One region of the Pseudarthrobacter sp. RHLT3-21 genome, then DNA from elsewhere that is predicted to be linked to it. Evidence: predicted binding sites of a transcription regulator. Region 1 holds the regulator's gene; the other holds the start of a gene.

The links. Region 1 encodes LexA, which represses DNA repair genes until DNA is damaged. Its sites were predicted from a motif close to TCGAACANNTGTTCGA; they were not measured.
Region 2: AC50YA_RS07730 (shikimate dehydrogenase) is a predicted target of LexA. The motif match lies at 2,398-2,413, and genes of this name have one in related genera.

What each region holds. Positions count from the first base shown of each region.
Region 1 is NZ_JBWZCI010000014.1:69,251-73,664, reverse strand. Features, by position in the region: gene AC50YA_RS15140 (histidinol-phosphate transaminase) at 1-1,008, opposite strand, end outside; gene AC50YA_RS15135 (LysM peptidoglycan-binding domain-containing protein) at 1,086-1,526, opposite strand; gene lexA (transcriptional repressor LexA) at 1,876-2,622, shown strand; gene AC50YA_RS15125 (ATP-dependent DNA helicase) at 2,717-4,414, opposite strand, start outside.
Region 2 is NZ_JBWZCI010000005.1:120,607-125,020, forward strand. Features, by position in the region: gene AC50YA_RS07725 (bifunctional sugar phosphate isomerase/epimerase/4-hydroxyphenylpyruvate dioxygenase family protein) at 1-1,416, opposite strand, end outside; gene AC50YA_RS07730 (shikimate dehydrogenase) at 1,416-2,297, opposite strand; gene AC50YA_RS07735 (IclR family transcriptional regulator) at 2,436-3,251, opposite strand; gene AC50YA_RS07740 (MFS transporter) at 3,485-4,414, shown strand, end outside.

The DNA of each region.
Region 1 (4,414 bases):
GTCGCGGATCAGCACGCCGTCGTCCAGCAACTGCTGCCAGACGTCATGCGGGCTGTCGAGGCCGCCGAAGAAGACATAGTTCGAATCGGAGGCGGCGGGCTTGAGACCCATGCGGGTCAGCTCCGAGACGATGCGGTCGCGCTGCTCCTTGATGTCCTCGACGTCGGCCATCAGGGCCGTGCGGTGCTGGAGGGCGGCGAGGGCTGTTGCCTGGGTAATGGCCGAAAGGTGGTACGGCAGCCGGACCAGGCGGAGTGCGTCCGTGACTTCAGGAGCGGCGGCCATGTAGCCCAGGCGGGCACCCGCGAGGGCGAACGCCTTGCTCATGGTGCGGGACACAATGAGGCGCTCCCGGCCGGGCAGCAACGTCAGGGCGCTCGGCGTTCCGTCGTGGGCGAACTCGTGGTAGGCCTCGTCAACGATCACGATGGTCTGGCTGTCCTCGCCGGCCGCGTACACGGCCTCCACAACGTCCAGGCCCAGGCCAGTGCCGGTGGGGTTGTTCGGTGAGCACAGGAAAACGATGTTGGGCTGAAGCTCTTTGACCTGCAACGCGGCCGATTCGGCACTGAGCCCGTAGTCATCGGCGCGCTGTCCCACGATGTACCCGGTGTCCGTGCCGCTGGCCAGGAGCGGGTACATGGAATACGTGGGCGGGAATCCCAGGGCTGTGCGCCCGGGTCCGCCGAAGGCCTGGAGAATCTGCTGGAGGACCTCGTTGGACCCGTTGGCCGCCCAGATGTTGGTGGCATCAAGACCGTGGCCGAGATATTCGGCAAGCGCTTCCCGGAGTTCGGTGAACTCACGGTCCGGGTAGCGGTTGAGGCCTGCCGCGGCTTCCGTCACGGCCACGCTGATCGCGGCCCGTACGTCCGCCGGGACGCCATGCGTGTTTTCGTTGACGTTCAGCAAGATAGGTACATCCAGCTGCGGGGCACCGTACGGGGTCAGTCCGCGGAGGTTGGTCCGGAGGGGAAGTCTGTTCAGACGCTCTAGCTGGTCATTCACCTGAACAGTTTAGGTCCGAAGCAGACGGCCTGAAAATGTCACGGCCTTCGGCGGCTGGCTCCCGACCCTGAAGGCACCTACTTGGTGGGGACGAAGAGTTGCTGTCCGGGGACAACGCCGCCGGCGGACAGGTTGTTCAACTGAGCAATATCCGCGATGACATCACGGGGATCACGCTCGGGCGCTACGGTACCGGCGATGGTCCAGAGGGACTGTCCGGCCTGCACTGTGACCGAGACTGTTGGCGTCACCGACAGGTCGGCGGCAGAGTCGGCCGCCTTTGCCGGGGCGTTGAGGAAACCTGCCAGTGAAAGCAGGATTGCGGCGAGGATCACCAGCGGGATGCCAATGAGGACAACCCGGCCCCTGCGGGTCAGGCGCAGCGGCGGCAAGGATTCCCTGCGCTGCCTGGGCGCCGAACCCGACGTCGACACGGGTGCGGACCACTGCCGCGAGGTGAGGTCCTGCACGGAAATGAGCTGCGGACGCGAGTCCTGCGAAGCAGATATAGCTGACATGAAATGAGCCCTCCTGGACCATACTGTGCTGCCCGGCGCGCCCTCCGCGTCCACTTGCCGGTGCCGGCCTGGGCCGTCCATAAATTCGAATATTCGAATCCGCAAGCAACGAGTAGAACACATGTTCGAACTTTGCTTCTTCATTTTTAGCACTTATCAACGAATATTGTCGAGACTCGCTAGAACAAATGTTTGAAAAAGCCCTGTGGCTGGCCTACGTTTGGATCAAAGAACAACCACCCCTGTAGTTGATCAGCAGGGTCTGACAATCAACTCCAACACCAGCCCCGGGGCGTTCCAGGCACCAGCTGCCGGAGCGTATCCAGGCAACCGAAAGGCATTGGCGAACATGGCAGCACCAGCCGCCGAGGGCAAGGCGACACCGCAGCGCCGCCAGCCCCAACGGACCCCCAAAGGGCTCACCGCCCGCCAAAAGAAGATCCTCGAAACCATCCAGCGCTCGGTGAATGACAACGGCTATCCGCCGTCGATGCGTGAAATCGGCGACACCGTGGGCCTGGCGAGTTTGTCCAGCGTGACCCACCAGCTGTCGCAGCTGGAGAAGCTGGGATACCTGCGCCGGGACCCCAAGCGTCCGCGCGCCATGGAGGTCCTGATGCCGTTGACGCTGGACGGCGGGTCGGCCAAAACCAACGGGGCAACCAAGCCCACAGTCCTGCACGGGATCGGCGGAACGGTCACCGAACTTCCCTCTGCCATGGACACCGCCATGGTGCCGTTGGTGGGCCGGATCGCGGCCGGCGGGCCCATCTTTGCTGATCAGGTGGTGGAAGACGTGATGCCCCTGCCGCGGCAGCTCGTGGGCCAGGGTGAGCTCTTTATGTTGCGCGTGGCCGGCGACTCCATGGTGGACGCTGCCATCTGCGACGGCGACTGGGTAGTGGTCCGCCGGCAGGCCGACGCCGCCAACGGCGATATCGTCGCGGCCCTGCTGGACGACGAAGCCACCGTGAAGACGTTCCGCCAGCGCGATGGCCACACGTGGCTGTTGCCGCAGAACACGCAGTACGAGCCCATCCTGGGCGATCACGCCACGATTATGGGCAAGGTCGTCTCGGTCCTGCGGTCGCTCTAGGACGCGAGCGGGCCCTACACGGCCTGGCTATGGGACGCGAGCCCGCTGCGGGACAGGGCCTGGCTTGTGGGACCCATGCAGGGTCCGCGCTCAGTCAGGCGCCCTTCCCGGCCAGCCTTTCCAGGGCAGCAAACGCTGTCTTGCGGTCCGTGGTGGGCCAGAACGGCGGCAGCGCGGCGCGGAGGAATCCGGCGTAGCGTTCGGTGGCAAGCCGGGAATCGAGGACGGCCACTACGCCTTTGTCTCCGGTGGAGCGGATCAGCCTGCCCGCGCCCTGGGCCAGGCGGATGGCCGCGTGGGTCGCCGATACCGCCATAAAGCCGTTTCCGCCCGCCTGCGCAACGGCGCGGGACCGTGCGGTCATCAGCGGATCATCCGGCCGCGGGAACGGGATGCGGTCGATCACCACGAGCCGGCATGATCCGCCCGGAACATCAACACCCTGCCACAGGGACATCGTTCCGAAGAGGCAGGTATCGGGCTCGTCCGCGAACTGCTTCACGAGGGCCGTCATGGTGGAGTCGCCCTGGCAGAGAATGCTGGGGCCGAGCCGGGGACGCATTGCCTCCGCGGCCTCCTCGGCCGCACGGCGCGACGAAAAGAGACACAAGGCGCCGCCGCCGGACGCCCGGATCAGTGCCTCAAGTTCATCGAGTGCCTCCGGAGACGCCCCGCGGCCTGGCTTGGGGAGGTGCCCTGCGACGTAGAGGATCCCCTGCTTGGGATAATCAAAGGGCGATCCGACGTCGATCCCGGTCCAGCTCGGTGCGCCCTCCCCCACCAGCCCCAGGCCGCCGGCGGCCGGTTCAAAGGCTGAGCCGATGGCAAGCGTGGCCGAGGTCAGCACCACGGTGTGGCCGGCGAAAAGCCCTTCGCGGAGCTTTCCGGCAACGCTGAGCGGCGCGATGTTGACCAGGGCAGGCGCAGACTCGTCGGGCTGCGCATAGCCCTGTTGCGGGTCGAAGGAACTTGCGCGGGAAAACCACACCACTTCGCGGTTTTCACGGGCAACGATGAGCCGTTCGCACAGTTCGAGGATCAGCATCAGGCGTGAGCGCGCGAGCTGCCGCCCGCCGTCGGCCGATTGGCTGCCGTCACCCTTGGAATCGGACAGGGCAGCGCGGCAGGCCTCACGCAACTGGTCCACGCAGTCCAGCAACTCGTCGTTGAGGCCGTTGGGGAGCAGGCCGTTGGGCACGCCGGCCAGGGCGAGTTCCAGGTTGGCGGCCGCTGCGTTGAGGGCATCCACCGTGATGGCCGTATGCTTCCGCGCGCCCGACGCCGCAGCGTGGACCATTGCCACCGAGAGTTGCCCCGACACCGCACCGGTGACCCGGTCCTGTAGTTCGTGGGCCTCGTCCACCACCACAACGTCGTATTCGGGGAGCACTGCGAGGCCTTCAAAGGCGCTGACGGCGAGCATGGCATGGTTGGTGACCACAACGTCGGCCTCGGCGGCGTCGTGGCGCGCCAGTTCGCTGAAGCATTCGGCCGCCATGGGGCATTTTTGGGCGCCCAGGCATTCCATTGACGTCACTGAAACCTGCCGCCAGGCCCGGTCGGTAACACCGGGCAGCAGCTCATCGCGGTCGCCTGTGGTTGTCTTTTCCGCCCACTCGCGCAGGCGCACCACTTCCTTCCCCAGCTGGGACGACGGCCCGCCCAGGGCGGCGGCAAAATGCGGGACGCTGGTGTCTTCGCCGAGGGAGAACAGCTGGCCCTCGGCGGGTTCCTCAGAAGGGAACCCGCCTTCGAGCTTGTGCTGGCACACATAGTTGGAGCGGCCCTTGAC
Region 2 (4,414 bases), on a different contig from region 1:
TTCGTCGAAATGCTGCCACGGCTGGGCCAGGTTGACGTGGTCGATCACGGCGGTGGCTCCGGCGGCGGGCTTTTCCAGCCCCTCCCCGAACTCACTGGTCCAGGCCGCGGTGCCGTCGGAGGTGCCCTGACACAGGAAGATCTCGGTGGAGTCCGGGGCGGCGAAGCCCTGGAATACTTCCTCGTTGGCCTGGCTTTTGCGCGGGACCGCGGGGGCCTTCAGCTGCTGGGCGCGGGCGGCGGCAATCACCGGGGAGTCGACGTCGAACCCCAGGGCGGCGATGGCCGGTGAGGCATCCCCCGCTGAGTCGTCCCCGTCTGCAGGTGCAGCCTCGTTGATGATCACCCGGGCGTGGCCCATGCTCCAGAGCTGCACGTCCTTGGTGCGGTGCCGGCCGTTGAATTCGAAGCCCAGCTGGCCCAGGACCGTTTCCAGTCCCTTGGTATCCGCGGCCCTGACTTCGGCGAAGTTATAGCCAGCCGGTTCGGCCACCTGCGGGAGCGTGGCCAGCTCCATGGGATAACGACGGCGGCTGGGGGCCGGGGTGCCCACCGCGCCAGCGGTGATACCGGCGCCGGAAAGGGCCGGGGCGTTGGCGTCCAGCCACTTGGCGCTCTGTTCCTCCAGCCAGATGAGCGAGCGCATGGCATCGACGGCGGTGCGCTCCACGTCCGACTGGCGGAAGACGTCGTTGAAGATCTCCAGCGACACCGGGCCGCTGTACCCCGCCCGGACCACGTGGCCCATGAACTTGGCGAGCTCGAACTGGCCCTCGCCCGGAAAAACCCGGTAGTGCCGGCTCCAGGAGAGGACATCCATGGAGAGCTTGGGGGCGTCTGCCACCTGGACGAAGAAGATCTTTTCCGGGTTGAAGGCCTCGATGGGGGCGGTGTCCCAGTTGCGGGACAGGATGTGGAAGGAATCCAGGCAGGTGCCCAGGTTGGGGTGGTCCACGGCTTCCACGAGCTTGTGGGCATGCTCGTAGTCGCTGACGTATTTGCCCCAGGCCAAGGCTTCGTAGGCAACCTTGACGCCGTGGTCCCCGGCCAGTGCAGCCAGTTTGCCGAGCTGTTCAACCCGGAGGTCGTCGCTGTCGATGCTGGCGGTGGCCACGTTGGAGCAGATCAGGATGGTGTCGATGCCCAGCCGCGCCATGAGTTTGAATTTGGCTTCGGCGCGCCGGAGGTTGGCAGTGAGGAGGTCTTCGGAGACGCTGTCGAAGTCGCGGAACGGCTGGTAAAGATCCAGCGTGAGGCCAAGGTCGGCCGCCATCTTGCGGACGTCCTCGGGCGTGAGCGGCGACGTAACCAGGTCCTGTTCGAAGATTTCAATGCCGTCAAAGCCGGCGATGGCGCAGCCCTGCATCTTTTCCTTCAGGGTGCCGGAGAGGCAGACCGTGGCGATTCCAGTGCGCATCAGGCAGCCACCTCTTCCTTGGCCACGAGCTCCAGGAAATGGCTGCGCATCCGTTCAGCGTCGGCTTCCAGCCCGGTGAAAATCCGGAAGGAATCCGCGGCCTGCCCCACTGCCATGCGGCCGCCGTCCAGGACCTCGCAGCCTATGGCGCGGGCGCCGCAGACCAGTTCGGTATCGATCGGGCGGTAGACGATGTCCGCCACCCAGTGCCGCGTTTCCAGCAGGTCCAGGTCCAGGGGGATGCCCGGGTGGGCGGCCATTCCTACGGGCGTACAGTGCACCAGACCGTCGGCCAGCGGCATCAGCTGCGGCAGCTCCGCCGTCGTACGCGCTGTGACGGTGCTGCCCGCGAACAAGCCGGCCAGCTCTGCGGCGCGTGCCGCGCAGCGGTCGGGGTCCACGTCCACCAGGTCCAGCGCCTGCACGCCGGCGGTAAGCAGTGCGTAGGCGACGGCGGAACCGGCACCTCCCGCGCCAAGCTGGACCACGCGGTCCAGCCGCGCGCCCGGTAGGCCGGAGGCAAGCGCGGCGGCGAAGCCGGAGAAGTCGGTGTTGTGGCCGATGAAGCGGCCGTCCTCGACCACCACGGTGTTGACGGCGCCGAGCCTGAGGGCATCCGGTGAGACCTCGTCCAGGTGTGCCAGGACAAGCTGCTTGCACGGATGAGTGATGTTCAGGCCGTTGAAGCCCAGGCTGCGGGCACTCTTGAGCAGATCCCCCACGGCGTCGCCGGAAAGTCCGAGCTCCAGCAGGTCGATGGGGCGGTAGAGGTAGCGCAGGCCCTGCACGTCCCCTTCGCGTTCGTGCATGAGGGGAGTGAGTGACGGCATCACGCCGTCGCCGACCAGTCCCACAAGGTAGGACTCAGTTCGATTGCTCATCCGGGCAGCTCCTTTGATACGGCACCCGGCGGGCGGCGGCGCTCGAGGCGTCCGCGGCGGGTCGGGTGATAGGGATTACAGTACAACACTTGTTCACTTCCCGCACGCTTGTTCTACATGCGAACTTTTGAAGCATAATTACCGCTGCGGCAAGCGCGCGGCCAGCTCCGCCGCGGCATCCTGCAGCAGGGGCACATGGGCCAGCAGGGCTTCCACGCTGAGGCGGAAGACGGGAACGGCGGTGGCCAGGGAAGCGAAGGCGTGGCCCTGAGAATTGAGCAGCGGCACAGCCACGGCGCGCATGCCGTTCTCGTTCTCCTCGTCCATCACGGCATATCCCTGCCGGCGCACCTTCTCGATCTCCGCACGGAAGGCGGCGCGGTCCCTGATGGTGTGTTCGGTAAGGGGTTCCAGCTCGAGCTCCTCAATCAGCGCTTCACGCTCCGAATCCTCGGCAAAAGCCACCAGCGCTTTACCCACGGCCGTCGCGTGCAGGGCGCCCAGATGCCCGGGATCGCTGGTGACGCGGAAAGTCTGCGGGCCATCCACCTTGTTGACCGTGAGGTGATGATGGCCGTCGCGGACGCTGAGGATGGTGGCCTCCCCCGTCCGCTCGGTGACGCGGCGCAGGACGGGCAGTGCCGTGCCCGCAAATCCGTGATGGTTGGAGACCCGCTGCCCCAGCTGGAAGATCCGCAGGCCCAGGTGGTAGCGGCGGCCGTCCGGCTCATAGTCCACAAATCCGTCCCGCGTCAGGGAACCCAGGAGGCGGTAGGTGGTGCTGAAGGGGAGATCGGCACGGCGCGAAATCTCGGCGGCGCTGGCGCCACGCGGCTCCTCACCTAGGAGGACCAGCAGGCCCAGGGCCTTGCCCACCATGTCCGTGCGGTCACCCTTGGGCGTCTTTGGCTCAGCGGCGACGTCATCGGGCGCTGTGGTTTGATTCACACTCATACGTCGATGTTGCCACATCGTGGGAACTATTTCTAGATGGTGATTATTTTCTTGACAAGTGACTGCGCTCACAGCCATCATTGCTGTATCGCACAAGTAGCTCCCACCATGTGGCTACTAGGCCGGGTCTTTCAACGGACTCCAGCCGCACCGCACCAGGCCTCCACTCAGGCCGCTGCGGCTGCGACCCTCCAGATCCATCCGCGACAACGTCGTCACATCTAAGGAACTCCATGAGCCAGACACTTCCGTCCGCCGGGCCGGGCACTGTTGCCCCGGCCGGGACGCCAAAGAAGGCAGCCCTCGCCAGCTTCCTCGGCAGCGCCGTCGAATACTACGACTTCTTCATCTTCGGTTCCGCGGCGGCCCTGATCTTCCCCACGGTGTTCTTCCCGGACGCCGGGGCCAACGCGGCCGTTATGTCCTTCGCCACCTTCGGCTTTGCCTACGTGGCGCGACCCTTCGGCGCCGTCATCCTGGGCCACTTCGGTGACCGCGTGGGCAGGCGGAAGGTCCTTATGTTCACGTTGCTGCTGATGGGTGCCTCGACGTTCCTGATCGGCTGCCTCCCCGACTTCAACACCGTGGGCTGGTGGGCTCCGGCCCTGCTGGTGCTGGCCCGGCTGTGCCAGGGCCTCTCCGCCGCAGGTGAGCAGGCCGGCGCCTCGTCCATGACGCTGGAACACGCGCCGGACAATCGCCGCGCCTTCTTCACCTCTTGGACCCTCACGGGCACCCAGGGCGGCCAGATCCTCGCCGCGCTGGTCTTCATCCCCGTCCTGGCCCTTCCGGACGAGATCAAGTACGGCATCGGCTGGCGCATTCCGTTCTGGCTCAGCGCAGTGGTAGTGCTGGTGGCATTCTTCATCCGCCGCACGCTGCACGAGCCGCCGGCCTTCGAGGAAGCCCAGAAGACCGCCCAGATTTCCAAGCTACCCGTTGCCGACCTCCTCAAGGACCACTGGCGCGATGTGCTCCGCGTGGTCTGCTGCGCCTTCATCGCCGCAGTCTCCACCGTGTTCGGCACCTTGGCCATCACCTACGCCAAGACTGTTGCCGGTGTTGACGGGACCACCACCCTGTGGCTGGTGGTCGGCGCCAACCTGGTGGCCCTGGGTACCCAGCCTTTGTTCGGCAAGCTCGCGGACCGGATCGGCCGCAAG